Regions from separate parts of the Clostridium sp. CTA-17 genome, predicted to be linked through region 3. Evidence: predicted binding sites of a transcription regulator. Region 3 holds the regulator's gene; each other region holds the start of a gene.
The links. The regulator Rex, encoded in region 3, represses fermentation and respiration genes when NADH is low (regulators of the CRP and FNR family bind a similar motif). The targets are predictions, from matches to a motif close to ATTGTTAANNNNTTAACAAT.

Region 1 (7,960 bases), on a different contig from region 3:
GCTACTGTTGATTGTTTTTGTCCAATAGCAACGTATATACATATAACATCTTTACCTTTTTGGTTAATTATAGTATCTATAGCTATAGCAGTTTTACCTGTTTGTCTATCTCCTATAATTAACTCCCTTTGTCCTCTACCTATTGGTATCATTGAGTCGATTGCTTTGATACCTGTTTGTAGAGGCTCATTAACAGAACTTCTTTCTAGTATACCTGGTGCTGGTACTTCTATAGCTCTGTATCCATCATTTTTAATAGGTCCTTTTCCGTCTATAGGTTGACCTAATGAATTAACAACTCTACCTATTAAGGCCTCTCCTACTGGTACTTCAACTATTTTTCCAGTTCTTTTAACGATGTCTCCTTCTTTTATACCTTCTTCAGATCCTAAAAGAACACAACCAACGTTATCCTGCTCTAAGTTAAGAGCCATACCGAAAACTTGATTAGGGAATTCAAGAAGTTCACCTTCCATACATTCTTCTAATCCGTAAACTCTGGCAACTCCGTCACCTATCTGTATGATAGTACCAGAATCAACAGTTTCTAACTCTTTTTCATAGTTTTTTATTTCATTCTTGATTATAGAAGTTATTTCTTCTGGTTTAATATGCATAGACTCACCTCTATTCTCTCTTAAGCATTATCTGTTTCATATCGTCAAGTCTAGATTTAACAGTACCATCTATAACATCATCGCCAACTCTGACAAAAAGTCCTCCAATGATACTTTTATCTATTTCTTGCTTTAATAAAATTTTCTTTGAGTATTTATTTTCTAACTTTCCTACAAGTCTTGTAACTTCATCTTCTGTTAATGGAACAACACTTTTTACTTCTGCAAATAAAGTATTGTTTCTTTCTAGATGGATTTTTTCCATTTCTCTTAATTTTTCTCTTAGATAAAGTATTCTATCTTTTTCTATAAGAACCATTAAAAATGAAAGTAACTCGTCATCTATTTTTCCTTCAAATATGTTTCTGAAAGTTTTTTTCTTTCTTACAGTACTAATTTGAGGATGTTTTATTATTTCATAAAGTTCATTATTTCCATAAATAATATCACAGATTTCTCTTAAATCATTTAAATATTCTTCAACTTTATGCTTTTCTTCCGCAACTTCATATAGAGCTAAGGCATATCTACGATCTAAATATTCATACATAATTAGATACCTACCTTTTCAATAAAATCATTTATTAATTCTCTATGTTTAGATTCATCAATAGTTTCTCCAAGTGCTTTTTCTGAAAGCATTACAGAAATATCAACTACTTGTTGCTTTAACTCGTATTTTACTTTTTCTTCTTCTCTTTGAATTTCAATATTAGCTCTATTTATTATAGCCTCAGCTTCTCTATGAGCATCATCAACTATTTCTTTATAAATTCTATCAGCTTCTTTTTTCTGTTCTTCTCTAAGCTTTCTGCCCTCTTCTTTAGCAGATTTAAGAATTCTTTCATTATCTAATCTTAATCTTCTTGCTTTTTCTGCATCTTCATCGGCCTTTAAGATAGTTTCATCTATAGCCTCTTGTCTTGCATCGATGGCTCTTTTGATTTTGTCCCAGAAAAAATGTTTTAGTATAAGAATTAATATTATAAAGTTAATGATTGTAGCTAATATTCTCATAAAATTTAATTCCATATATCAATCACAGCCTCCCTTCGGAGTCAATTATATTAACTCTATTATCTTCATTTATTAATTACTATAAGTTCTTAATAAAAAGTACGCAATTTGATATTAAACAACGAATAATAATATTATTGAAATTACTAAACCATATATAGCTGTTGCCTCTGAAAGACCAGCTCCCATGATGAATAAACTTTGGATTTTATCTGATGCTTCTGGTTGTCTTGCAGTAGCTTCTATTGCTCCTGCTGTTGCAATTCCTATACCGATTCCGGCTCCTATACCTGCTAATACAGCTATACCTGCTGCTAATAACTTCATATCCATTAAAAATTCCTCCTTTTTTAAATCAAAGTAAAGTTATTTTGATTTGTTCATTTAATTTTTCTAATGTTCTGCTGTCATTTTAATATTTACCATTGTTAACATAGTAAATACTATCATTTGTATTGTTCCGTCGAATACATCGAAGAAACCATGTGCAACTATTGGCACACCTAACTGAGCTATCCATCCTATATGTGCTAGACCTGAATACATTAAATCTATTAATAGAGTGGCAGCTAACATATTACCAAATAAACGTAGTGCAAGAGATACTGGGAAAATAATTCTCTCCATTAAGTTTAAAGGTAACATTACTGGATAAGGCTTAAAGTATCCTTTTATATACCCTCCAACATGACATTTACGTATTGCGTTAACGTGAACAACAACAAAGGAAGTAATTGTTAATGCTACTGCAACACTTAAATCTTGAGTAGGAGGTGCAAGCCCTATTAATCCATAAAGGTTTAATACAAGTAGGAATACTGCTAATGTTCCTATATAAGGTACAAAACCAATATAACTTTCCCCCATGTTACTCTTTACCAAGTTATAAACTGTTTGATAAAGTGACTCTAAAACAACTTGTAACTTACCTGGTTTATTTTTAAGATTTTTAGTTGACAATATAGCGAATATTGTTATAACAAGCATTGCTGCCCATTGAAAAATAATTGTACTACTAATTGTTAAACTACCAATCTTAACTGTAAACATTGGTGCAAAGATATCCACGGAATCACTCCCTTTCTATCTTAGTATTAATTTATATATGTATATAAATATTTATTTATTATTTTGATAAGGCCTTATTCTTTTTTGTATAAATAAATATTGATATCTGATGTGAAATAAATCCTATTAAGTAAAATGCTAATACTTTAACATCTTTCATAAATATTACTGTAAATAAAAGAATTAATATCATTCTTAATACAAAACTTAATTGTATCTTTAAAGCTCCTCTTCTTTTATTTATTACTTTGTGAATTACAATTGCATTTACTGTAAAATTAATTGTAGCAACTATACTTCCAACTAAAAAAGCCACCCCAAATCTAAAATTAAATAAACTAATTAATAGGGTTGCTATTATTGTTAATAAAATGTTAGTCTTCATAATTGAAAAAACTAAACTTTTAATTTTAGCGTTCACATATAACCTCCATAGTTCCGCAATGTTACTTTACTAATTATATTCCCGAATTTAATATTAATAAAATTTAAATTTTGGTTGAATTTATTAATATTCTGATATTTTAAAGTAATTTTAACTATTTCCTTCATTTTTACTCTTAAAAACTCTCATTTACTCTTTTATAAATTATTTATGAATGTTTTTGAATTTATCATTTCATTTTTCTGAATTTTTAAATTACTATGTAAGAACTTAAATTAAATTTCGATTACTATTTTCGATTTTGAAATCCTTTTTTAAAAGTTTTTGTTATAAAATTGTATCTTTTATAGGCTTTTTTATCAAAAAAATTTCAAACCACTATTAAGAATAAAACATACAACTTAAAAGGTTTTGAATAACCTTTTTAATATTTATTCACATTTTTTTATTTTTTTTTTTCAAAATTTAAGATTTTAAATATTTTTCTTCACTTTAATCCTATTTTTTTCTATTCTTCTTACTATTATTCATGTTTTTTTATATAAAATTAAATAAATTATATATTTTTACTATGAATTTTTATTATTAATTTCGTGCATATTTTTAAATATATTTTTAGATTTAAACATGATTTACAAAAAATTTTTAATAAAAAAGATACCATCCTCAAATAGGATAGTATCTTTAAATATATATTATAATAATGGTAAACTTATTATCTTTCTACTATTAAAGCAGTTCCCATTCCTCCACCTATACAAAGTGTTGCTAAACCTCTCTTAGCATCTCTTTTCATCATTTCATGAAGTAATGTAACTAATATTCTAGCTCCTGAAGCTCCAACTGGATGTCCTAAAGCTATAGCTCCACCATTTACATTAACTTTGCTCATATCGAATTCTAAATCTTTAGCAACTGCTAAACTTTGAGCTGCAAAAGCTTCATTTGCTTCTATTAAATCAAGATCTGCAACTGTTAATCCAGTTCCTTCTAAAGCTTTTTTAGTAGCATAGAATGGGCCATATCCCATAATTGAAGGATCTAATCCTTTTGAACCATAAGAAACTATTTTACAGATTGGAGTTACTCCTAATTCTTTTGCTTTTTCAGCACTCATAACAACTAATGCAGCAGCACCATCATTTATACCTGATGCATTACCAGCTGTAACTGTACCATCTTTTTTGAATGCTGGTCTTAACTTAGCTAATTTATCAGCTGTTGTTCCAAATCTAGGGAATTCATCAGTATCAAATACTATTGGATCACCTTTTCTTTGTGGAATTACTACTGGAACTATTTCATCTTTGAATTTTCCAGCTTTTATAGCTGCTTCTGCTTTCATTTGAGAATTTGCAGCAAATTCATCTTGCATTTCTCTAGTTAATCCCCATTGTTCTGCTATATTTTCTGCAGTTATACCCATGTGGTATCCATTAAATGCATCTGTTAAAGCATCATTGACCATAGCATCGACCATTTTTCCATCGCCCATTCTTTGACCAAATCTTGCAGTTCTTAAAACATATGGTCCTTGTGACATGTTTTCCATACCACCAGCTACTATTACGTCAGCATCTCCTGCTTTTATCATTTGAGCTGCTAAAGCAACACATCTTAAACCTGAACCACAAACTTTATTTATTGTCATTGAAGGAATTTCAACTGGTAAACCAGCTTTTACAGCTGCTTGTCTTGCAGGGTTTTGTCCTAATCCAGCTTGAATTACATTTCCCATTAAAACTTCATCAACACATTCTGGTTTTACACCAGCTTTATTTAAAGCTTCTTTAATAACTAAAGCTCCTAAATCTACAGCAGGAACATCCTTTAATGAACCACCAAATGAACCTAATGCTGTTCTTACTGCACTTGCAATAACTACCTCTCTCATATCAAAAACCTCCCATTTAGGTAAAAATTTATCAAAAATCTATATTTTTTCTAACTGATTTAATTATAACCATAAATTTACTAGCTTTCAATATTTTTTGTTAAATTTTAAACAATCTTTTTTATTATTTTTTCTCTTTTCGAAAAAAAAGACAGATAATTTAGCTTTATTATAGAATTCTTTCATTAAAATTTCTATAATATTCTAAATATCTGTCTATTTATACCATTTATTCAAATTATATTTATTAAACTTTTTAACAAAGTGTTATTTACTTATAAATTCTTCTACTTCTTCATCATTTTTTCCAAAGTAATTTAAAATAGCTTTTACTATTCTTTCAGAAGCTTTACCATCTCCATATGGATTTATAGCTTTACTCATTTCTGCATAAGCCTTTTCATCATTTATAAGTGAATTAGCTTCTTTTAATATTTTTTCAACATCAGTACCAACTAATTTAACTGTTCCTGATTGAACAGCTTCTGGTCTTTCTGTAACATCTCTTAAAACTAATACTGGTTTTCCTAAATGAGGAGCTTCCTCTTGTAATCCACCTGAATCAGTCATAACCATAAAACATTTATTCATTAAGTTATGAGTTTCTTTTGTATCAAGTGGTGGTAAAAGATGTACTCTATCTTTACCATCAAGATTTTTATAAACAACCTCTTTTACAACTGGATTTAAGTGAACAAGATAAACTAATTCAACATCTTTATTATCTTCAACTATTTTATTTAAAGCTGTACAGATATTTTCTATACCTTCTCCCCAGTTTTCTCTTCTATGAGCAGTTATCATTATAACTTTTTTGTTTTCAAAATCTATTTTATTTAATTCATCATTTTCAAAAACATAGTTATCTTCTACAGTATGTTCCATAGCATCGATTACAGTGTTACCTGTAATTTTTATGTCGTTTTCATTTATTCCTTCTCTTAAAAGGTTAGCTTTTGATCCTTTAGTTGGAGCAAAATGTAAATCAGCTAAAGCACCTGTTAATTTTCTATTCATTTCTTCTGGGAATGGGAAATATTTATCAAAAGTTCTAAGTCCAGCCTCAACATGGCCTACTCTTATTTGTTGATAGAATGCTGCTAATCCTCCAGCAAAAGTTGTTGTAGTATCACCATGTACAAGTATCATATCTGGTTTTTCTTCTGTAAATACCTTTTCTAATCCCTCTAAAACTCTATTTGTTATTCCAGTAAGAGTTTGACGATTTTTCATTATGTCTAGATCAAAGTCAGGCTTTATATCAAATAGTTCTAAAACTTGATCTAACATTTCTCTATGTTGAGCAGTTACACAAACCTTTGATTCTATTTCCGGTCTTTTTTCTAATTCTTTTACTAATGGAGCCATTTTTATAGCTTCCGGTCTTGTTCCAAAGATAGTTAAAACTTTTATCTTTTCCATGAATCATTTACCTCCAAAAATAATTAATAGCTACTTAAAATAAGTAGCTATTTAAATTATAACTATTTTGTTCCAAATAGTCTATCTCCTGCATCACCTAATCCAGGAAGGATATATCCATGATCATTTAATTTCTCATCAATACATGCAACATATATATCAACATCTGGATGAGCTTTTTGTACAAACTCTATTCCTTCTGGTGAAGAAATTAAACACATAAGTCTTATTTGCTTAGCTCCTCTTTTCTTTAAAAGAGTTATAGCATCTGCAGCTGAACCACCTGTAGCTAACATTGGATCAACAACTATTATGTCTCTTTCAGCTATATCTTGTGGTAATTTGCAGAAATATTCTACAGGTTGAAGAGTTTCTTCATCTCTGTATAATCCTATATGACCTACTTTTGCTGCTGGGATAAGTTGTAGCATACCGTCTACCATACCTAATCCTGCTCTTAATATTGGAACTATAGCAACTTTTTTACCAGCTAAAACTTTACATTTAGTTTTACAAACTGGAGTTTCTATTTCTATTTCTTCCATAGGAAGATTTCTTGTTACCTCATAAGCCATAAGCATAGAAACTTCACTTACTAGTTCTCTAAAATCCTTAGACCCTGTATTTTTATCTCTTATAAAAGCTAACTTATGTAATATAAGTGGATGTGTTATTTCTGTTACTTTACTCATTGTATCTTCCTCCTAAAATTTATATAAAAATATTTTTTATCAAATTATTTTGAATACTTTTCTTCAATAGCTGTTATTTTATCTATTCTATTTTGGTGTCTTCCACCTTCAAATTCTGAATTTAAGAAAGTATCAACTATATCTAAAGCTAATCCTGGACCTACAACTCTCTCACCCATAGCTAGAATATTTGCATTGTTATGTTGTCTTGTTGCATGAGCACTAAATGTATCAGAACATAATGCTGCTCTTATTCCTGGAACTTTATTTGCTGCTATAGATATTCCTATCCCAGTTCCACAGATTAATATACCATATTCAAATTCTTTTTTAGCTACAACTTCTGCAACCTGTATAGATATATCAGGGTAATCACAAGAATCTGTGCTGTATGTACCAAAATCTTTTACCTCAATACCTTTTTCTTCTAAATGTTTTATCACTGTGTTTTTTAAATTAAATCCACCATGATCGCAACCAATTGCTATTTTCATTTCATTAACCTCCATTATACCTGTTTGTTTTAATATATTATTTTAAAAAAAGTGCTTTTTCAATGACTAATAACACTACTTAATTTAAAAAATTAAATAGTAAGTCAAATAAAAAAGCACTTTTTTTTATTAACTGGAAGAACACTAAATAAAGATATTAAACTTTCAAAAAAAACAAATATAGAATTTTTAAAAAATATAAATTCAAAACAGTTCCTTTTTCTCAAAAGTTTCATTTTTATCTAGCTCCTTCCATATATATTCTTAAACTATTGTTATGTCAAATCCACAGGATTTTTTTAATCTATTCATTATGGCTACGCCCAAATCTTTTTCCTCAAAGGCCTCAGTTATTATAACATCTACCCCTA
Region 2 (7,960 bases), on a different contig from region 3:
AATAAATTCTGAGAAAGAACTTATTAAATACGGAAAAGATTTAGTTTCCCTTGGAGCAGAAAACGTAATAATCTCTATGGCTGGAGATGGAGCTCTATTAATAACTGAAGATGGTGTATTCAAAGGAAACGCACCTAAAGGAGAAGTTAAAAATTCTGTAGGAGCTGGCGACTCTTTAGTAGGAGGTTTCTTAGCAAAATATGTTGAAACTAAAGATTTAATTGCTTCCTTCAAAAATGGAATAGCCTCAGGAAGTGCTAGTGCATTTTCTCTAGATTTAGCTCTTGCTGAAGATGTCAATAAATTATTACCAATTATAAAAATTGAAAAATATGAGGAGGTTTAAAATATGAAAATTTCTCAATTATTAAGTCTTGACACAATAAAACTTGACCTTGCTGCATCTAATAAAAATGAAGTTATAGATCAATTAGTTGATGTTTTATGGGATGCTGGGAAGTTAACTGATAAAAATCTTTATAAAGAAGAGATTTTAAAAAGAGAAAGTTTATCTTCTACTGGTATTGGCGAAAGAATAGCAATTCCTCATGCTAAAACAAAGGCAGTAAAAAATGCATCTTTAGCTCTTGGTATATACAAATACGGTGTAGATTATGATTCACTTGATGGTGAACCTGTTAATATAGTATTTATGATTGCTGCTCCAGCTGGAGCAAATGATGAACATTTAGAAACTCTATCTAGACTTTCAGTACTTTTAATGAATCCTGAGTTCAAAAGTGGACTTTTAAATGCTAAAACACCAAAGGAAGTTATTTCTCTTCTTGATAAATTTGAAGAAAATGAAGAATCTGATGAAACTCAAGATTCTAACGAAACAGAAAATAATTCAAATAAAAAATATATCTTAGCTGTTACAGCATGTCCAACTGGTATCGCTCATACTTATATGGCTGCTGATTCACTTAACAAAACTGCTAAAGAAATGGATATACATATAAAAGTTGAAACTAATGGTTCAACAGGAGTAAAAAATAGATTAACTCAAGAAGACATAGATAAGGCTGATGGTATAATAGTTGCAGCCGATAAACAAGTTGAAATGGCTAGATTTAATGGTAAAAAAGTTGTAATAGTTCCTGTAGTTCAAGCTATGAAAAGACCAAAAGAATTAATAAACGAAGCATTAAGTGGCTCTGCTCCAGTTTATTCTCATTCTGGAGATTCTTCTAATCAATCTTCTGGCAAGACTGAAAGAAGAGGATTTTATAAACACTTAATGAATGGTGTTTCAAATATGTTACCATTTGTTGTTGGTGGTGGTATATTAATAGCCATATCCTTTATGTTTGGTATTCATTCAGCTGAAATAAATGATCCTACTTTTAATCCAATAGCTAAATTATTAAAAGACATTGGTGGAGGAAATGCTTTCTTCCTTATGATTCCTGTTCTTGCTGGATTCATTGGATCAAGTATAGCTGATAGACCTGGATTTGCTCCTGCTATGGTTGGTGGTTTAATCGCTTATAATAGTAATTCTGGATTCTTAGGTGGATTAATCGCTGGTTTCCTTGGTGGATACGTAGTTGTATTATTAAAGAAAATATTTAGTAAATTACCACAATCATTAGAAGGTATTAAACCTGTTTTACTTTATCCTCTATTTGGTATCCTAATAACTGGTGCCTTAATGTACTTAGTAATTGTTGGACCTGTAACTGCTTTAAATAATAGCATAACAATGTGGTTACAAAACATGGGAACTGGAAATTTAGTTATTCTTGGAATAGTATTAGGTGGAATGATGGCTATAGATATGGGAGGCCCTATAAATAAGGCTGCATTTACTTTTGGTATAGCTATGATATCTTCTGGAAATTACTATCCACATGCTGCTATAATGGCTGGTGGTATGGTACCTCCTTTAGCTACAGCGTTAGCAACTACTTTCTTCAAAAATAAATTTACTAAAGATGAAAGAGATGCTGGTGCTACTAACTATATAATGGGATTAACTTTTATAACTGAAGGGGCTATTCCATTCGCTGCAGCTGACCCATTCAGAGTTATTCCTGCTTGTGTTATAGGTTCAGCTCTAGCAGGAGGATTATCAATGATATTTAAAATAGGTTTACCTGCTCCTCACGGTGGAATATTAGTAGTTCCAGTAGTTGAAGGAAATCCTCTTTTATATATTCTATCAATATTAGTAGGCTCCGTTGTAGCTGCCCTAATAATAGGATTCTTAAAGAAACCTGTAAATGAAATAAATAAATAAATAAGTTAATATATAAAATAAGTCTTAATAAAACTTACAAACAGTATGAAGAGAATATCTAGATGAGCTTTAGAATTTAAATTATTAGCGAAATCTAGTAATTCTCGGAATATGTTTGTAAGTTTTATTCTTAACTTTTTATAACTAACCTTTGTATTTTAAGTAATTAAAATTTAACTACTAAGCAATAAGTTAAAACCACCTGAAAATAGATGGTTTTATTTTTTTAATAAATAAAAAAGATTAGATAGAAATTCTTTTTATGATTCTATCTAATCTTTAATTAAAATTTTCTATTATATTTATATACTTACTTTTTCAAACTATAATACAAATTTAAATATTTCAACTACTATAGCAGCTATACATGCGCTTATTGGGATTGTTAATATCCAAGCCCAAACTATATTCTTAGCAACTCCCCACTTAACCGCTTTAGGGTTTTTAGAAGCTCCAACTCCCATTATGGTAGTTGTTATTATGTGAGTTGTACTTACAGGTGCATGGAACATAGTAGCTATTCCTATAACTCCTGCTGCCCCAGTTTGTGCTGCAAATCCATTAACAGCGTTTAATTTAGCAACGCCACTTCCCATTGTTTTAATTATTTTTTGTCCGCCTATTGAAGTTCCTGTTGCCATTGCAATTGCACATAAAGCTATAACCCAAGTTGGTACTTCAAAAGTAGATAAAAATCCTCCACTTAAAAGTGCCATAGTAATTATACCCATTGATTTTTGAGCATCATTACCACCATGGTTTAAAGCCATTAATGCTCCTGAAACCACTTGTAATTTTGAGAAAATTCTATTTACAGGTCCTGGTTTGCATCTTCTTAGTGCCCAGTTTAATAAAATCATAAATATGTATCCAACTATTAGACCTATAATTGGTGATAATATAAGCCAAAGAATTACTTCATCAAAAAGAGTTCCCCAACTTACTATGTTAATTGAATGAGAATAAGCTATTCCTCCACCTATTAAAGACCCTATTAAGGCATGAGAAGAACTACTTGGAATTCCAAAATACCAAGTAATAAGATTCCATATAATAGCCCCTAATATAACTGCTGCAATAACCCATAGAGGTATTTTACTTTGATCTACTATACCATCTCCCACAGTTTTAGCAACTTCAGTTCCTAAAAATGCTCCAACAAAGTTAAATACAGCACATAAAGCTATAGCAGCCTTAGGTGAAAGAGCTCTTGTGGAAATTGATGTAGCAACGGCTGTTGCAGTATCATGAAATCCATTTATAAAATCGAAAGCTAATGTTAAGAGAATAATAACAACTGTTACAGCTAAAGTACTAGACATACTTCATCACTACTCCCTCAACTATATTGGCTACAGCCTCACAACTATCTAAAGTTGCCTCTAAGAATTTGTATATTTCTCTCCATTTTATTATATCAAGAACTGGAGTTTTTCCATCTTCATCAAATAATTCTGATATCATTTGTCTATAGAAAATATCTCCTTTGTTTTCTATTTTATTTATTGAAATTACTCTTTCTGTAATTTCTTTATTTTTCTTTTTCATATGTTTAAATTCTTCCATTAAAGATACTAGCTCTCTTGATGCATCAACTATTAAACTTCCTAAAACTTTAGCACCTTCTTTAGATTCATTTATGTTGAACATAGTGAATCTATGCATAGTACTTTCTATTGAATCTAAAATATCGTCCATTCTTTTTGTTATAGAAAATATATCCTCTCTATCAATAGGAGTTATAAAAGAATTATTCAGCTCTTCTATAAGTCTATGAACTATTTCATCTCCTTTATGTTCTAACTCTTCAACTCTAGCCACGTGGCTTGTTTTATTTTCAAGATCGTCTAAGGCTTCACTTAATATTACTGCTGCTTTTTCTACATTTTTTGCTTCATCGATAAACATATCATAAAATTTATCGTCTTTAGGATTTAAGTTAAACATTCGTATTTCATCTCCTGGTTCTCATTATGAATTTTTATTGAACAAATCTAGTATATCATAATATTTTTTTAAATTTAACATTCAATTAATTAATTAACTTACACTTAACACAGAATGTATCTTTATCCATTTATTATATAAATACACCTCATTTTATTTAATATAATTAAATAAAACCATTTAAAAATCTATTATATTATTAATTATATGTAAATCCACTTAACATTGTATTATATATGACTCAGCACTTTATTAATATTTTATTAAAAACACTTCAATTATATTTTATTTTAAAAGTCTTTTAGCTTCTAAAGCTCTTTGTATTATGGTTATAAATATTATTAAGGAAAATATATTTGTTACTAAATCTAATTTTATAGATGATAATAAAATCATAAGTGAAAAACAAATAAATCCTTCTGATCTTTCTGCAAGTCCTGCTTGGTATCTAAAAGACTTCATACCATTATTTTGAGCTAAGGCTCCTACTGTTAAAAATATAGTCATAGATATTAAAATCATCATTGTTAATATTAAAAGCTCTAATCTACTATTCTGAAATTTTAAAGCTAAGACAAATATTATACTTAGTTCAACAATTCTATCAAAGGTTATATCTAAAAGTGTTCCAAAAGGGCTAGTTAAATTCTTTTTTCTTGCCATAGCACCATCAACAGAATCTAAGTATCCTGATATCCAAAGAAAAACTACTGATAAAATCAATTTATCAAAATAAAGAAATACCGAACTTAAAACTCCTACTATTAGAGCTATTGTACTAACACCATTTGGTGTTAATCTTAACTTTAATAATGTATTAGCACCTAAATCTATTATTGGATTTACATACTTTCTTCCATAAGTATCTAACATTATTTTTCTCTCCCTCTATTTTAAACTTTCATTTGCTTTTATTTTTATTAGATAAGTATGCAAACTACTCTCCCCTTATAGAAGTGGAAGCTTCTTGGTAATATACCTAACGGTACAAGTTTCCCCAAGCTTATATGGTAGTTCCTACCCCAATTTTAAATTAACTCTCTTTTCCTACTTTGTTTGCTAATTTAATTCTGTTTATCCATTGATTAATTGTGCTTATATTCTTTTGGCTTTTAGCTTTGCCATTAATAACATCTTCATTAAAAATAAAGTCTAATATGTGTAGTGCATTCTTATCTGAAGATTTAAAGGTATTTACACAGGATTCACAGTAAGAAACTATATTTTCACATTCTGTAGAATTAGCTCTTTTATTCTTTTGACTTAACCATAATTCCTTATTTGTAACTCCTACCATTCCTCCACAACCACAGCATTCAGTTTTACTTCTATTCTTCTCAAATTCTACTATTTTAATTCCTAAATCTTTAAGTATGCTTCTAACAGCTTCATGAATTTGTTCTTCTTTTTTTATAGGACATGGATCATGCAGGGCAAATTCTTCTTTAAAATCTGAATATTTGTTTTTTAGTTCCTTTGGTACTCCAAATTCATTTATAACTTCCCAAAGTGTTATTACTTTAATATCTTTAAAAGCTTCTCCAAAAGTCTTATAACAATTTTCACAGGCTACTATTATTTCATCAACTTCCTTAATTTTTAGATTATTCTCTATATCATTTAAATTGCTTTCAAATAATTCTAAGTTTCCAATATCCTTTGAAGGTTTTCCACAACATTTTAGAAGTATCTCTACTTCTCCTAAATTTTCTATTAAGTAGTCCTTTATTTTAAAAATAATTTCATTGTTATATCCACTTAAGCTACACCCTGGAATAAACACTCTTTTTATTTTTTTATGATTATTTTTTGATGTTAAAAACTTAGAAAAGCTACCTTTTTGATGATTTTGAACAACCTTTAAATTAAACTTCTTGCTAGTATTTTTAAAATTTTCTCTATAAGATTTTATTCTTAAATTTTGAAACATTTCTTTTAAGTTTATATCTTTTGGACATGCTTCAGTACATGCATTGCAAAGCATACAAGAATATGAAATTTCATCATAACTTATTTTATTCTCATCTATATCTCTTAATATATTTTTAGGACTTTCTCCAAAAGTATTCATCATTGGACAAACCTTGTAGCAAAGTCCACAATTAACACAATCCTCTAAATTTTTCTTTAGTTCCTTATTTGTCATTTTTACCTCTTTTCTCATTCCAGACTTTTTTCCCTACATATATTGCTATACTTAAAGCAAATAAAATTAGAAGTCCACTCATAAGTAATTGTGCTCCCCCAGTAAGCATACCTCCAACATAAGAATATACTATTGTGGCAGGTAATTGTCCAATACCTGTAGCAATGAAAAATGACCAAAAGTTCATTGATGTAAGCCCCGCAGCATAACTAACTAAATCAAAAGATATAAAAGGTAGCAATCTTGCTATAAGTATAGTATGTTTACCATACTTTTCAAAGAAACCATCTATATCCTTTAATGCAAATTTACTAGTTAACTTTTCAACTGCATCTCTTCCTAATCCTCTTGCTATATAAAAACATAATGCTGCCCCAGCCATGGCACTACTCCATGATAATATAGCACCCTTAACCCATCCAAATATAGCTGCATTGCTTAAGGTTATTAAAAAAGCTGGTATTGGTGCTATTACAGATTGAAGTACCATTAATAAAAATGATGTTATAGGTGCCCATATTCCAAAAGATAATATATATTCCTTTATCATATCTAAATTCATACTACTTAAGTAAAATATCATCTGATTTATTTTACTATTAGCAGTTGGAACAAAAAAATACACCAAAAAAGCTGCTATTAAAATAATTAAGGTAGCAACCCAAGGTTTAACTATTTTCTTCAAATTATTACCTCCATTTAAATCAATATTTCATTATTATAAAATAAACCTCTACTTTTTAATAAGGTTAATCTAAAAAACTTTAAACCTTAATTTTAAAGTTAACCTTTTAAATAAAGATTAGCTTAAATTAATAATAATGTTTTTATTAGGTTTTAAGTCTAATTGGCAAACCTTAAATTATTAGTTTAAAGTCACTAATTAATTATATAGCAAAAATTCTAAATAACTATACTGATTATTGTAAATTTAAATTTTAATTTTATTTTAACTAAAAAAGCAGATCTCACTAAAAGTGACATCTACTCTTATTTTAATAATAGTATTTTCTTTTTTAGATGCTAATAAATTTAGCCCTTAACTCCACCAATATTAACACCTTCTGTTAACTTTTTATGAACTAGTGAGTATATGACCATTGTAGGTACCATTACTATAACTAAACCTGCAAATAATGCTCCCCAGTCAGTTGCAAACTTTTGAACTTCCATTAAGTTTTGTAACCCTACTGGTAATGTCTTTTTATCTGCATCTGTTATGAAAGTCATTGCCATAGCATATTCATTCCAATAATTCATAAAGTTGAATATCATTATAGTTATGATACCTGGTTTAGCTAATGGAACTACTATCTTTGTTAATATTTGAAGATTAGTACATCCATCTATCATTGCTGCCTCTTCATAATCCTTTGCAATCCCCTTCATAAATCCACTCATTATATAGATTGAGAAAGGTAAGCTTAGCACTGCATATACAAGAGCTAGTGCAAATAAATTATTTAACAATTTCATTTTTTCTAATATTGTAAATAAAGGTACTATAATATATACTGGTTGGATAAATAATCCTGCCATAAATAAATTCTTTATAAAACTACATCCAAAGAACTTTTGTCTAGCTAAAACATAAGATGCTGGTACACTTAAGCAAAGGGATAAAA
Region 3 (7,960 bases):
TCCGATTAAGTTTTCTTTTGGAACAACACAGTTTTCCATGATTAACTCAGTTGTTGAAGAAGCTCTTATACCCATTTTGTCTTCTAACTTACCAATTGAGAATCCTGGGAAATTCTTTTCAACTATGAAAGCTGAAATTCCTCTTGTACCTTGACTCTTATCAGTCATAGCAAAAATTATGAAAGTATCTGCAACTCCACCATTAGTTATGAAAATTTTACTTCCATTTAAGATATAATTATCTCCTTCTAATACAGCTGTAGTTTGTTGTCCTGCAGCATCTGTACCTGCTCCTGGTTCAGTTAATCCAAAAGCACCTAATTTTTCACCTTTTGCAAGTGGAGTTAAATATTTTTCTTTTTGAGCTGGAGTACCGAATTGATCTATTAATGAAGCACATAATGAAGTGTGAGCTGAAACTATAACTCCTGTAGTACCACAAACTTTTGATAATTCTTCAACAGTTAAGATGTAAGATAAAGTATCTCCACCAGCTCCGCCATATTCTTTACTAAAAGGAATTCCCATCATTCCTAATTTAGCCATTTTCTTAACATTTTCCATAGGGAATCTTTCTGTTACATCTATTTCTGCAGCTATTGGTTTAACTTCATTTTGCGCAAATTCTCTAACCATTTGCTTAACTAATTCTTGTTCTCTTGTTAATTGAAAGTTCATTTTAATTACCCTCCTTAAATCCACACAACCATTTTGTTTAAAAAATTACTTGTTTTTAAAGTTCTTTTCTCTTCTTTCTACAAAAGCACTCATACCTTCTGTTTGATCTTCTGTAGCAAAACATTTTCCAAAATCTTCAGCTTCTATAACTACCGCTGAATCTATATCAACTTGCATTCCTCTATCAATTGCATCTTTACATAACTTAACAGCTATTGGTGCATTATTAGCTATTTTCTTAGCTATTGACATTGCTTCTTCCATTAAATTCTCTGGTTCAACAACCTTATTTACTAAACCAATTCTTAAAGCTTCATCAGCTTTTATCATATCTCCTGTGTAAATAAGCTCTTTAGCCTTACCAGGTCCAACTATTCTTGGTAATCTTTGAGTTCCACCAAATCCTGGAGTTATTCCTAATCCAACCTCAGGTTGAGCAAATTTAGCCTTTGTAGTTGCTATTCTTATGTCACAAGCCATAGAAATTTCACATCCACCACCTAAAGCGAAACCGTTTATAGCAGCGATTACAGGCTTGTCTAATTTTTCTAATCTTCTAAACACTTTATTACCTAAAAGTCCAAATTCTCTCCCCTCTTCTTCATTTAGATCTTTCATTTCTGCTATATCAGCACCTGCAACAAATGCTTTATCTCCAGCACCTGTTAAAATAACAACATATATATCATCTTGTTTTTCTATATGGTCTATAGCAGTATCTAAATCCTTTAAAGTTTCTGAGTTTAGTGCATTTAATGCCTTAGGTCTGTTAATTGTTAAAACCCCAATGTTTCCCTCTTTTTCAAAGATTACATTATTTAATTCCATTGTATTTCCTCCCTCATATACCATAGCGAATATATGGTTTTAAATAACTTAACAACTAATAACTAACAACTTAATATTTTTTATCCTATGCTTTTTCCAGAATTTATTGTTAATTTTGTAACAAGCAAAGACAAAAAAAATAATTGAAGTACTCGGTACTTCAATTAAATTATAAAACTTAAAAGTAAATTTTTCAATATATTTTTTTGAAAATCTAATACTATTTTTCCATATTAAACAAATTTTTATAAAATAAAACCAATTTATTTTACATCATTGTGATTTAAAAGATATACTAAAGTCATCATGCTTTCACTTAAGTGTACATTCTCTACTCTTATATCTTTTGGCACCTCAAGATCTATAGGCGCAAAGTTCCATATACCTTTGATTCCGCCTTCAACAAGATCATTACATACCTTTTGAGCATTTGTTCTTGGAACACAGATTATACCTATTTCAATATCATTTTCTTTTACGAAATCTTTTAATTTTTCAACATCTTGTATCTCAACATCTCTTATTTTTATTCCAAACATTCTTGGATTAGCATCGAAAATACCTTTTAATTTAAATCCTAATCTATTGAAACTATTATAGTTTGCAATAGCCTGACCTATGTTACCAGCTCCGATTATAACTGTGTTATAGTCTCTTGTAAGGCCTAATATACTTCCTATGTTATTATATAATTCTTTTACATTATATCCATATCCCTGTTGCCCAAAATCTCCAAAACAATTAAGATCTTGTCTTATTTGAGAAGCAGTAAAGCCTATTTTTTCGCTTAACTCTTTTGAAGATATTCTATCAACATCATTTTCCATTAATTCTTGTAAATATCTATGGTATTTAGGCAATCTTTTTATAACAGCCATAGATATGCCTTTTTTCTTTTCCATTTTAATAGCACCTCTTTCTAAAATTGTTCTTTTTTTAAAAAGCAATTACTTTTTAGACTGTATTCTAAAATCGAATGATAAAATTACAAATTTAACCTTCTAAAATATTACCATAACCTAAAAAGTTTGTCTATATTTTAACATTCTTTTGGTTTCACTATCAAAAATATATGTATTAAAGTGTATTTTTTACATTTAATTGCATTTTTTATATTTTGCAATTAATATTATTAAATTTATACTATTTCATTATAACTTAACTTCATAATAAATTTCTACAAAAAAAATAAGGCTTGCGTGGCTAAAACCCTACGTGCACACAAGCCTATTTAAACATTTCATAATGTTTAATATAAAAGTTTAAGGGAATTATTTACAATCTATACCCTATGCCTGAAAGTATTCTTACCTTATTAAGATAGCAAAAAAACTAATCCTTGTCAACAACATTAGACAAATTTCACGCTTATAATTTTTTATTTTTTAATATTCTACTTGAATTTATTACTGCTATTAGGGTTACACCTACATCTCCGAATACAGCTTCCCACATATTAGCCATTCCTAGAGCACCAAATATTAATATTACAATTTTAACGCCTAAAGCAAAAATTATATTTTGCCATACAATTTTATTTGTTTTCTTAGCTATTTTTATTGCTTTTATTATCTTACTTGGCTTGTCATCCATTATTACCACATCTGCCGCTTCTATTGCTGCATCTGATCCAACTCCACCCATAGCTATTCCTATATCTGCTCTAGCTAATACAGGTGCATCATTAATTCCATCTCCAACGAAAGCAACTTTTTTACCTTTACTCTTATCTTCAAAAATTTGCTCTAATTTTTCAACTTTATTTTGAGGTAATAAACTACAATACGCTTTATCTAAACCTATTTCTTTAGCAACACCTTCTCCAACCTTCTCATTATCCCCAGTTAGCATAATTGTTTGCTTAACTCCTATTTCTTTTAATCCAGTTATGGCTTCTTTAGAATCTTCTTTTATTTCATCTGAAATAACTATATATCCTAACTCGCTCTTTTCATTTGCTAAATAAACAACAGTTCCTATTTCATTGATTGAAGAAATCTTTATATTAAACATATCCATTAACTTTAAATTACCTGCTAAGAATGTTTCTCCATCAATGTCTACTTTTATTCCTTTTCCTGAAATTTCTTCATAATTTGAAATTAAGGCTTTGTTAATTTCTTTATTAAATTCACTTACTATAGATTTAGCAATTGGATGATTTGAGTAATATTCAGTATAAGCTCCTAATTTTAATAATTCTTCATTACTTAACTTGCTTGTGCTCTCTGATTTTTTAACTTTAAATGTACCTTTTGTTAGTGTTCCCGTTTTATCAAAAACTATACTCTCCACATTATTTAGTGCCTCTAAATAGTTACTTCCTTTTATTAAAATACCATTTTTAGAAGCTAAACCAATTCCAGCAAAATATCCAAGTGGTATTGATACTACTAAAGCACAAGGACATGAAACAACTAAGAATATTAAGGCTCTTGAAATCCATTGTGAGAAACCTTCTCCACTTATTACTAAAGGCGGAATAATTGCAAGGGCTAAGGCAGAAAATACAACTACTGGTGTATAATATCTTGCAAACTTAGTTATAAATTTCTCTGTTGGTGATTTTTTATTTCCTGCATTCTCAACTAAATCTAGTATTTTAGAAACTGTAGATTCTCCAAAACTTTTTGTTACTTTTATTTTTAATAATCCACTTTTGTTTATTGATCCTGCTAATACATCGTCTTTTGCCTCAACTTCTTTTGGTAAAGATTCTCCTGTTAATGCAGATACATCAAGAGTTGCCTCTCCTGATAAAACTACTCCATCTAGAGGAACTTTTTCTCCTGCTCTTACCACTATGATTGATCCAACATTAACGCTTTCTGGAGATACTCTTTTTTCCTCTCCATTAAGATCAATTAAATTTGCAAAGTCTGGTCTTATATTCATTAAATCAGATATTGATTTTCTTGATTTATTTACAGCATAATCTTGGAACATTTCTCCTACTTCATAGAAAAGCATTACTGCTACCCCTTCTGGGAATTCTCCTATAGCAAAAGCTCCAATTGTGGCTATAGCCATCAAGAAGTTTTCATCGAATACTTGTCCTTTTAAAATATTTTTAAATGCTCTTAAAAGAACTTCTCCACCTGCTATAATATAAGCTACACCAAAGATAATAAACTCATACATTTTATCTAAATTAACTATCATTCCTATTATAAATAAAACTAAAGCTATACCTAGTCTAAAAAGTTCCTTCTTTTCTATGCTTTGGTTGACTCCTCCATGATTATGAGAATGTCCATGTTCATGAGAATGTGAATTTCCCTCTCCATTATTGTGTTTATGAGATTCTCCTTCTCCACAACATCCATCATTGCATGCATTAGCTGAAGGTTTCATTCTATTTTTATCCTTTAGTACTTTAACATCTGGCTCTAAATCTAAAACTATTTTTTTAACTTTATCTTCTAACTCTCCTTCTGAAACACCTTCTTTAGGAGTTATCAATAAAAGTTTTGTTGAAAAATTAAGCACAGCTTCCTCAACATCATCAAGTTTATTAACTTTATCTTCAATTTTACCAGCACAGTTCGCACAATTTAAGCCATCTAAATAAAGCTTTATATCTTTCATGTCTAAATACCTCCTTTACTCTAAAACGTGATTTAAGCCTTCATTGAATATGTGTTTAACATGATCATCAGCTAAAGAGTAATAAACTATCTTACCATCTCTTCTAAACTTAACTAATCTAGCTTGTTTTAAAACTCTTAATTGATGAGATACTGCTGATTGACTTACACCTAATAATTCTGCCATATCACATACACACATCTCTCCTTCAAAAAGAGCACATAAAATTTTTATTCTTGTTGAATCTCCAAAAACTTTAAATATTTCTGCTAATTCATAAAGTACTTCTTCCTTTGGTAAATGTTCTTTCACCCTACTTAATATATCTTGGTGGATATAAGAACAGTTACAACTTTCTATTTTATTATTATCCATATCCTTAACTCCTATTATTCATTTTTACATATGAGCATTTGTTCATATGTTCACTTTTATTATATGTCTGTTTTACAAAAAATGCAACTAAAAAAGGTTATATCAAAAAATTTTATTGATACAACCTTTTTCCATTATTTATTTAAAAACATTTCTATTTTTTTTAATATGTCTTCTTCTCCAACTACAAGTAGATTATCATCTTTTTCAAATTTCAAATATGGTCCAGGAGATATTATTAACTCTCCTTTTCTCCTTATAGCAACAATAGTTGCCTTTGTATTTTGCCAAAACTTTGAATCTGAAACACTTTTACCTATAAGACTGCATTCCTTTGGCAATTCTATTTCTATAGGTGTCAAAGGATTTGTATATCTAAGCCTGTTAGAGTAATCCACTATTTTATCTATCATTTCGCCTATATTTTTTTCTATAGCCTTTTTCTCTTCCATTAAGGATTCTATATCATGTTTTAAAGATGTTACACTTTCAATTGAATGAAACCTATTTATGAAATTATAAGCATTATCTTTTGAAATAATTGTTACTCCACTCCCCTTGCTTGATGATACCACTTTCATATCTTCTAATAGCTTAACGGCTTTTCTAACTGTTTCTGGTGATACATTATAACTACTTGCTAAAGTAGATCTACCATGTATCTTTTGTCCTACCTTTATGTCATTATTATATATTCTACCTGCAATATCTAAAGCAATTTGCTTATATATAGGTTCATTTACCTTACTCTCCATCTCATTTCCTTTCTATTATAAAAATTAGTTTAATCAACATACATATATAATTGATTTTAACATATTTTATTAATCAAAGGAAATATTTGTATTAAGCTATAGCTTCAGAATAAGCTGTCTTTGTATTTTTAGCTATAGAATCGCTTATATATTTAACTATACTTCTGCATGCAAAGTATGCATACTTCATATCATTCTCATAACTTTCTCTTTTTCTATATATCTTATGAGCTTCTTCTAAGAAAAACTCCACAGACATATTACCCCATATTTTAAAATCATCTTGTGATGGAATATATGTTTTAGCAAAGTTAGCTAACTCTTTTTCATATTTAACATGTTTATTCATACTATGCTTAAATTCCCATCTTTCACTATGAGGAATGCAAAAAAAATCACATATAAAATGACATATAACTCCTAGTTCCTGACTAAATCTACTTACTGAAAATTTCTTTTTAAAATCATACATACTAAGTGATGCTAATTTTTTTATCTTATTAACTATCATATCAAAAGATTCATCTAAATAATGCTTCTTTAATTTATATTTTGAAACCATATCAGGTTTTACATTTCCATATATAAAGTTTTTATCACTTATTTTAAAATCTACGTCAACATCTCTCAATATATTTTGTGCAATAAGAATGTGAGTGTTCATTAACATAATTTATTACCTCTAATCTCTTTTAAAAAAGTCTCTTATTAATATAGTATTTCATATTAACTAAAAGTATATTACAAAAATCTATTGAATTTATTAATTAATTATTAATTAATGATTTATCTATAGTATAAAATGATTCCTAAAATAAAAAAACTAGACATGTAAGTTAAAATTTACAGGTCTAGTCTTATTAAAAATATATATTAATAATCGTACTTTCCTACATTCTCACAAATTCTTATATCTAAAAGGTCATCTGAAAGAGTTTTTTTGTATGAACACAAGAACTCATTTAACTCACTGTCCTGAAGATCTATATGTTTAGGACTAGTTATAAGAACTTTGTTATTTTCTAAAATTAATTCAATATCATTTTTTTCATTTTTAATAAAATATGTAGTAACAGTAGATGTTTTTACTTTTCCTTTATACTTCTCTTGAAAACTCAAAGTTTTTCTTAAACTTTCATAATCTCCACCTTGAATTCCTAAGTTACTCATATCTATACCTAAGTTTTTCATTTGCCCTTCAATATCACCCATATCAAAGCCATATCTCTTAAGCATTTCTGCTTGAATATTTAAAAACTTTTCTTGAGAAATATTATTTTCATTCATATATTTAGTTATCTCTCTAGAAAGATCCATCATACTCATTTTTCCTTGAGCTACTGAATAATATAAATCATAAATATATGACTCAAATTTATCTATATCTTTATCTCTTGCCTTATTTTTTAACTCATTAAAATCTACAATTCTATCACTCATAAAACAATACCTCCGTAAAGTTCAAACTTATATTATTACTATAATAACATAAAAATATCTTTATAACATATTTTAAAGATTAAATTTAATTTTATTTTAATTTGGTGTGAATTTTAAATAATTTTATTCCTTCTCAATAAATTTCAAATAAAAAATCTACTAAAAAGTCCTATATCATACACCTAAAGTATATGATATAGGACTTTTTTTACATAAGTTTATAAACTTATAGATATTCTTTAAATTCCTTCTTACCACTAATAGAATTTAATAGATGCTTAATCTCTTGGTCCCTA
Region 4 (7,960 bases), on a different contig from region 3:
AAAACAGATGGTGCAATGGATGCAGGAAACTTAATTAAACCAATGCTTGCAAGAGGTGAGTTACACTGTATAGGAGCTACAACTTTTGACGAATATAGACAATATATAGAAAAGGATAAAGCTCTAGAAAGAAGATTCCAACCTGTAATAGTTGAAGAACCAACAGTTGAAGAAACTGTATCTATTTTAAGAGGATTAAAAGAAAGATTTGAAATTCACCATGGAATTAGAATACATGATTCAGCAATAGTAGCTGCTGCAAAACTTTCTCATAGATATATTCAAGATAGATATTTACCAGATAAGGCTATAGATTTAATAGATGAAGCTGGTGCTATGATAAGAAGTGAAATAGATTCTCTTCCAACTGAATTAGACATTATAAGAAGAAAGATTTTAATGCTTGAAACTGAAAAGGAAGCTTTATCAAAAGAAAATGATGATGCATCTAAGGAAAGATTAGTTTCTTTAGAAAAAGAGCTTGCTGAACTTCAAGATAAAAATGATGAGATGACAATTAAATATGAAAAAGAGAAATCTCATATTTCAGCAGTTAGGGACTTAAAGGCTGAGTTAGATGAAGCAAGAGGATTAGCTGAAAAATATGAAAGAGAATATGATTTAAATAAAGTTGCAGAACTTAAATATGGAAAAATTCCAGAACTTGAGCGTAAAATAAAAGAACAAGAAGCAAGTATGGAAAAAGACAATGAAAATGCTTTATTAAAAGAAGAAGTTACTGAAAATGAAATTTCAGAAATAATCTCAAAATGGACTGGAATTCCTGTTACAAAACTAGTTGAAAGTGAAAGAGAAAAACTTTTAAGACTAGAAGAAGAATTAAGAGAAAGAGTAATAGGTCAAGATGAGGCTACAACTGCAGTGGCTAATGCTGTAATAAGAGCTAGAGCAGGTCTTAAAGATGAAAGAAAACCAATAGGATCATTTATATTCTTAGGACCTACTGGAGTTGGTAAAACAGAGCTTGCAAAAACTTTAGCTAGAAATTTATTTGATAGTGAAGACAATATAGTAAGAATAGATATGTCTGAATATATGGAAAAACATGCAGTATCTAGATTAATAGGACCTCCTCCAGGATATGTAGGATATGAAGAAGGGGGACAATTAACAGAAGCTGTTAGAAGAAACCCATATTCAGTAATATTATTTGATGAAATAGAAAAAGCACATGATGATGTATTTAACTTATTCCTTCAAATATTAGATGATGGTAGATTAACAGATAATAAAGGTAAAACTGTTGATTTTAAAAATACTATAATAATCATGACTTCTAATATAGGTAGTGGATACTTATTAGAAAATAAATCTAATGAAGGTATAGAAGATGATATTAGAGAAAATGTTATGAATGAAATGAAGTTAAGATTCAAACCAGAATTCTTAAACAGAGTAGATGATATCATAATGTTTAGACCTTTAAGCAGTGAAGGAATCAAGAAAATAATAGATATCTTCTTAAGAGACGTTGAAAATAGATTAAGAGAAAGAAATATAACTCTTGAAGTTACTGACAAAGCTAAGGAAATATTAGCTGAAGAAGGATATGACCCAGTATATGGAGCTAGACCATTAAAGAGATATATAAGTAATGTCTTAGAAACTGAAATAGCTAAGAAGATAATTGCAGGAGAAATTTATGATGGATCTGTTGCTTTAATAGATGGAGTAGATGGAAAAATTATAGTTTCTAGAAAATAAAATATAGTAAATTTATAAGGAACATAGGTTTAACAAATCTATGTTCCTTATTTTTGTGTAATTTTAAATATATTTTAAATAAAATGATAATAAAAAACAAATTAACAATGAAAACATTTTAAATTTATAAAATATTAATAAAAAACTGTAGAAAATTGAAAATTTTATGGTTATAATATTTTTAAAATACGAAAATAAAAAAATAATAAATATAAAATTATAATTTAAAAAGGAGAGATAAGAGTGGAACTGATAGGAATAGTAATAGTAATAATAGGATTCGCACTTAAATTTGATACTATAGCAGTTGTATTAGTAGCAGGGTTATCAACTGGCTTAGTAGCACATATGAGTTTGTATGAAATATTGGAAAAACTAGGCTCAACTTTTGTAAGTCAAAGACACATGACATTATTTATACTAACTTTACCTGTAATAGGTATGTGTGAAAGATTTGGTTTAAAAGAAAGAGCTATAACCTTAATAAAAAATATGAAAAATATGTCAACTGGAAAACTTTTAAGTTGCTATTTATTTATTAGAGAAGTTGGGTCTGCAGTTTCACTAAGATTAAGTGGACAAGCACAATTTATAAGACCACTTATAAATCCAATGGCTCAAGGAGCAGCTGTCAGTAAATATGGAGAATTAGATGATAAAAATAAAGATTTAATAAAAGGAACAGCGGCTGCAATGGACAACTATGGAAACTTCTTTGGACAAAATGTATTCTTAGCTAGTTCAGGAGTTCTTTTAATAGCAGGAACATTAGAAGAACTAGGATATGGAGTTAATGCTTTAGAGATAGCAAAAGCTTCAGTTCCAATAGCTATAATAGCTTTAATATTAGGAGTATTACAAAATAGATTGTTAGATAAAAGGCTAAGTAGAAACCTATCAAAGAACAAAGAAGAGATAAAATAGGGGTGATAATTAATGAATATGCAAATGATTTCTAATATATTGCTTGAAATCTTTTATATAATAGTAGGACTTTTAATGTTAAATACTGCAATTGATACATTAAAAGACAAGGAACATAAAACTAGAATAGGAACAGCAATCTTTTGGACCATATTAGCAATTATATTTATAGCTGGGGCAGCTATTCCACCTGTAGTAGTAGGGGCTTTACTTTTAGTTATAGGAGTATTAACTGCAAGTAAACAAGTAAATATAGGAAACCTAAAGATGCCTAATGTAGATTTTGCAGAAATGCAAGCTAAAAAACTAAAGAATAAGATTTTTTTACCTTCAATTGTAATAGCAGTTGGATCTTTAGTTATTGCACAGTTTACAAGTTTGTCAGGAACCGTTGCCATAGGGATAGCTTCTGTTGCAGCTGTAATAACAACTTTCTTAGTATTAAAGGCTAAACCAAAGCATTTAGTAGAGGATAGTAATAGGATGGTTCAATCAGTTGGATCTACAAGTATATTACCTCAGCTTTTAGCGGCTTTAGGAACAGTATTTACTGCAGCAGGAGTAGGAGATGTTATATCATCAGGTATATCTAATTTTATTCCAGAAGGAAATATATTAGCAGGCGTAATAGCTTACTGTGTAGGTATGGCTGTATTTACTATGATAATGGGAAATGCATTTGCAGCATTCTCAGTTATAACTGTTGGAATAGGATTACCATTTGTATTTGCTCAAGGAGCTAATGTAGCCATAGCAGGAGCTTTAGCATTAACTGCAGGATATTGTGGAACATTATTAACGCCAATGGCAGCAAACTTTAATATTATGCCAGCAGCCTTATTAGAGACAAAAGATAAGAATGTGGTTATGAAATGTCAAAGTTTATTTGCTATAATTTTATTAGTTATACATATAGCTTTAATGTATTTCTTAGCATTTTAATTAACTAGGTATTAGAAAGTAAGGAGTGTATGAGAATGAAAGTATTAATTACAGGATTTGATCCCTTTGGAGGAGAAAGTATAAACCCAGCTTTAGAAGCTGTTAAAATGATACCAGAAAATATAGAGGAAGCTGAGGTTATTAAATTAGAAATACCTACAGTTTTTGGAAAATCTATTAAAAAAATAGAAGAAAAAATAGAAGAAATTAAACCAGATGTAGTTATTTCTGTAGGACAGGCTGGAGGAAGATTTGGTGTAACTCCAGAAAGAGTAGCTATAAATATGGATGATGCGAGAATAGAGGATAATGAAGGAAATCAACCAATAGATATTACTATATATGAAGATGGAGAAAGTGCATACTTTAGTAATTTACCTATAAAAGCAATGGTTAAGGAAATGGTTGATAATGGAATACCTGCATCAGTTTCTAATACAGCTGGAACTTTTGTTTGTAACCATGTTATGTATGGAGTTTTATACTTAGTAAATAAAAAGTATAAAAATATAAGAGCTGGATTTATACATGTACCTTATATTCCAGCACAAGTTGTAAATAAACCTAATACACCTTCTATGTCTATTAATGATATAGCAAAAGGATTAGAGCTTAGTATAAAGGCTATAGTTTTAAATAATAATGATATTAAAACTGTAGGAGGAGCTGTTTGCTAATGTTAGAGCCAAGGATAAAAAGAAAAATCTTCGTTTATGGAAGTTTAAGAACAGGATTTTTTAATTATGAAAAATACTTAAAAGGGAAAGTTATAAAAAGTGAATTAGGAAGAGTAAAAGGAACTTTATATCATATGCCTAAAAAGGGATATCCTGCTTTAATTGAAGGGAATGGGTTTGTATATGGAGAAGTCATGACTATTCTTGATTACGAAAATGTTATAAATGCTATGGATCTTATGGAAGGATACTTAGGAGTCAATAATAAAAGCAATGAATATAATAGGATTGAGATGGATGTTGAAATTTTAGGAAAGAAATCTTCTGAAAAGTGTTATGTTTATTATTATGCAATGAATGATAAAGAGAACTTTGAAAATAACAGTATATTAATAAAGGATGGAAATTGGAGAATCTTTATGCTTGAAAAAGTTTCTTAATACTAAAAAATAAGAGGTAAGAATTTTCTTACCTCTTATTTTTTAGTATTATTTCATTGATTGTTCGTATTTTTCTACCATTCTTTTAACCATTTCTCCACCAACGCTTCCGCATTGTTTTGAGCTAAGGTCTCCGTTGTAATCTGAGAATGGTACTCCCATTTCATTTGCTACCTCATTTTTGAATTTTGCTAATCCGTTTTTTGCTTCTGGAACTAATTGTGCCATTTTGAATTCCTCCTTTAAGTTTAATTAGATTTTTTGAAAGGTTAAGTGTTCTTTTCCTTTCATTATTATGATGTGCAGAATTGAATTTAATAATCTATAAACTTATATCCATAATAGGTTTAAAAAACATATTATGGTACAAAATTCTAAATATAATTAATTTGGTTTATAAAAACAAAACTTAATATAATTTTGAAAAAAGCTCAAACAGAATTAGTATCTGCTTGAGCTTTTTAATTTATACATTAAATTTTAAGTCTTTATGTGATAAGAATCCATATGAAGAATCAGCTTCTTTAACGGCTTTAATAATTGCTTTTTCCATAACTTGAGCAGCTAAAAGACCAACTACATTTATATCTGCATTAACTTTGTTTGAGGAAAGAGTAAATATTGTATCACCATCAAACATAGTATGAGCAGGGCGTATAGTTCTTCCAAAACCATTTTGAGCCATAGATGCAATTTTATTAGCTTGAGCTTTATTAAAAGATCCATTAGTTACTATACACCCAATGGTTGTATTTCCTTTAAAAATATTCCTAGGGTTTGAATAACTGCATAGTAAACTTTCTTCTATGTTTACAAATGAATTCATATCTTGACTTAATCCACCAGCTATTATTTTATTGTTATTATTAGGATCAACAATATCACCTAGGCTATTAACTCCTACAATAGCACCAACTTTCAAATCCCCAACTTGCACGGCATAGCTTCCAAAACCACCTTTCATGGCAAGTTTTTGATTTAACGCTTTACCTACTGTGGCACCTGTTCCACAACCTATATTACCATTTTTTGAGTCAAGATAGTTTTCGGAATTTTTACAGGCTTCAAACCCCATTTCTTTATTAGGTCTTACTTTAGGATTTCCACAGGCTAAGTCAAATAAAACAGCACCACATACTATAGGAACTTTAGCCACTCCTACATCAAATCCAACATTTTTATTTTCTAGATATTCCATAACCCCTGAGCAGGCGTCAAGTCCAAAGGCAGATCCACCGGATAATACTACAGCATGAACTTTATCAACCATTTCCATAGGGTTTAATAAATCAGTTTCTCTAGTTCCAGGAGCTCCACCACGAACATCAACTCCTCCAGAAGCTCCTTCTTCACATAATAAAACTGTACATCCTGTAGCTCCTTCAAAATCTTGAGCATGTCCTAGTTTAAAACCTTCAATATCAGTAATTTTTATTTCAAACATTATAATATACACCTCGATTAACTTATTTTTATGATTTAAATGTTATATTATTAAGAATAAGACTTTATTTTACATAAGTGATAATTTACAGAGTTTAAAATTATATGAAGTTTAATAAAATTTAAACCTTTACTAATAACTGTATAAAGTTTTAGCGTATAACTTTAAGTAAGTTATACGCTAAAATATATTTATAATCTTAATTTATCTTAAAATTTTTCTAACTCCTAATATAACAGGAATTGATATTAAGGCTGATATAAATGCCTCAGGAATTCCATTTGTAACTCCTATTCCTGCTAAAGTTAATTTTGCAGCATGTTCAGATATTCCTAGAGCAGAAGCATATCTTTCTAAATAAAAAACATATGTTAAGCCAAGTACACCTATAGTGTTTACTAGGGTTCCAAGTACGGAAGCTGTACCTATAGATAAAGCTTCTTCTTTATTTTTATGTTTAAATTTAAACATGATAATCATACTTGCTAAAAAGAATAAAACACCGATTATAGCTGATATAGTTAAAGAATTTGTTAAAGCTTCAGAACTTACAAATAGAAGAACTCCAAGAATAAGAGAACTTATAATTGATGTAGCTTTTAAATTCTTTTTAGATCCTTTAATCATAGATGCATATACGTAGTAACTTACTACACCTATAAGAATTCTAGGAACTAAAGCTATAATAGGATTCCAGAACATAAAGCTAGTTGGCATTGGCGCCGTAAAAGCTTGATACATAGAAAATAATCCAAAAACTAGTCCTATTAATCCTCCTACAATAGGACCCTCAATAATAGCTCCTATTATAACAGGAATATGCATAATAGTAGCCTTAACAGGTGGAATATTTATAAATCCTAATCCTGTTAATCCTAGAAATATTGATATACCAGATAGCATACCAATAACTACTAGTTTTCTTGTTTTTTGTCTAGTTTGATAGACTGCATTCATTGACTCTCCTCCGTTCTTATTCCCAATGGGATATAATTCGGTTGTTAAATTTTTAACCGTACAAAATAGTTCAGCTTCTAATATAGAATACCGACAGTGATATTTTAACATTAACTTTTTAAGGAATTCAATATAAAAAGGAAATTTTGTGCAAATTTATAAATGCCATAAAAGGTAGAATGGCTTACTTACAGGGATTAAAAACATAAAGTAGTAATTTTCTGACAATTAATAAAAGAATGAATTTAAATTATTGGTGGTAAAATATAATTAAGTTAAATTAAAAATAAATTTTAATTATTAAAAGTTTAGGAGTTTATATATGAATGATAAAGAATTATTTGAAATTTTAGAAAAGCATATTTTAGAAGATAAGAATCCATCAGAATTTTTAAATTATTTAAAAGAAAAGAAACTTTTAGAAGGATCTTTTTTAGAAATACTAAGGGATTTAGAAGAGGTTAAGCAGGAGAAAAAACACCATCCAGAAGGAAATGTATGGATTCATACAATGCAAGTTTTAGATGAAGCAGCCAGTTTAAGATATCTTGCTAATAATAAAAGAGAATTTATGTGGGCAGCTTTACTTCATGATATTGGAAAGAGAGATACTACTAAAATGAGAAAGGGAAGATGGACTGCTTACAATCATGATAGGATAGGAGCGAAACTTTCAAAAGAAATATTAGAAGAGATTACAGATGAAGAGGAATTTATAAGTGAAGTAAGTAATTTAGTTAGATATCATATGTCTTATCTTTACATAGATAAAAATTTACCCTTTGTAAAACCAGAAGATATGGTTAAAAAGTCAGATCTTCATGATATAGCCTTATTGACTTATTGTGATA

Region 1: the regulator Rex is predicted to act here: its motif matches at 5,078-5,097, upstream of ACYUCG_RS09420 (acetyl-CoA C-acetyltransferase).
Region 2: the regulator Rex is predicted to act here: its motif matches at 4,252-4,271, upstream of ACYUCG_RS10450 (DUF47 domain-containing protein).
Region 4: the regulator Rex is predicted to act here: its motif matches at 1,848-1,867, upstream of ACYUCG_RS05345 (DUF969 domain-containing protein).

What each region holds. Positions count from the first base shown of each region.
Region 1 covers NZ_BAAABF010000004.1:271,759-279,718, forward strand. The annotation lists gene atpA (F0F1 ATP synthase subunit alpha) at 1-617, opposite strand, end outside; gene ACYUCG_RS09395 (F0F1 ATP synthase subunit delta) at 628-1,167, opposite strand; gene ACYUCG_RS09400 (F0F1 ATP synthase subunit B) at 1,170-1,649, opposite strand; gene atpE (ATP synthase F0 subunit C) at 1,749-1,967, opposite strand; gene ACYUCG_RS09410 (F0F1 ATP synthase subunit A) at 2,028-2,702, opposite strand; gene ACYUCG_RS09415 (ATP synthase subunit I) at 2,761-3,123, opposite strand; gene ACYUCG_RS09420 (acetyl-CoA C-acetyltransferase) at 3,803-4,981, opposite strand; gene wecB (non-hydrolyzing UDP-N-acetylglucosamine 2-epimerase) at 5,249-6,403, opposite strand; gene upp (uracil phosphoribosyltransferase) at 6,466-7,095, opposite strand; gene rpiB (ribose 5-phosphate isomerase B) at 7,140-7,589, opposite strand; gene ACYUCG_RS09440 (L-threonylcarbamoyladenylate synthase) at 7,854-7,960, opposite strand, start outside.
Region 2 covers NZ_BAAABF010000005.1:182,244-190,203, reverse strand. The annotation lists gene pfkB (1-phosphofructokinase) at 1-346, shown strand, start outside; gene ACYUCG_RS10460 (PTS fructose transporter subunit IIABC) at 350-2,242, shown strand; gene ACYUCG_RS10455 (inorganic phosphate transporter) at 2,566-3,564, opposite strand; gene ACYUCG_RS10450 (DUF47 domain-containing protein) at 3,557-4,189, opposite strand; gene ACYUCG_RS10445 (CDP-alcohol phosphatidyltransferase family protein) at 4,475-5,062, opposite strand; gene ACYUCG_RS10440 ((Fe-S)-binding protein) at 5,223-6,335, opposite strand; gene ACYUCG_RS10435 (TVP38/TMEM64 family protein) at 6,325-7,020, opposite strand; gene ACYUCG_RS10430 (carbohydrate ABC transporter permease) at 7,368-7,960, opposite strand, start outside.
Region 3 covers NZ_BAAABF010000008.1:100,080-108,039, reverse strand. The annotation lists gene ACYUCG_RS12680 (acyl-CoA dehydrogenase) at 1-678, opposite strand, end outside; gene ACYUCG_RS12675 (short-chain-enoyl-CoA hydratase) at 724-1,506, opposite strand; gene ACYUCG_RS12670 (redox-sensing transcriptional repressor Rex) at 1,770-2,408, opposite strand; gene ACYUCG_RS12665 (heavy metal translocating P-type ATPase) at 2,875-5,094, opposite strand; gene ACYUCG_RS12660 (ArsR/SmtB family transcription factor) at 5,110-5,469, opposite strand; gene ACYUCG_RS12655 (TrkA C-terminal domain-containing protein) at 5,604-6,224, opposite strand; gene ACYUCG_RS12650 (zinc dependent phospholipase C family protein) at 6,316-6,894, opposite strand; gene ACYUCG_RS12645 (DUF3867 domain-containing protein) at 7,098-7,664, opposite strand; gene ACYUCG_RS12640 (mannose-1-phosphate guanylyltransferase) at 7,891-7,960, opposite strand, start outside.
Region 4 covers NZ_BAAABF010000002.1:231,435-239,394, forward strand. The annotation lists gene clpB (ATP-dependent chaperone ClpB) at 1-1,725, shown strand, start outside; gene ACYUCG_RS05345 (DUF969 domain-containing protein) at 1,969-2,649, shown strand; gene ACYUCG_RS05350 (DUF979 domain-containing protein) at 2,662-3,591, shown strand; gene pcp (pyroglutamyl-peptidase I) at 3,627-4,268, shown strand; gene ACYUCG_RS05360 (gamma-glutamylcyclotransferase family protein) at 4,268-4,708, shown strand; gene ACYUCG_RS05365 (alpha/beta-type small acid-soluble spore protein) at 4,757-4,936, opposite strand; gene ACYUCG_RS05370 (P1 family peptidase) at 5,175-6,152, opposite strand; gene ACYUCG_RS05375 (ECF transporter S component) at 6,357-7,109, opposite strand; gene ACYUCG_RS05380 (HDIG domain-containing metalloprotein) at 7,432-7,960, shown strand, end outside.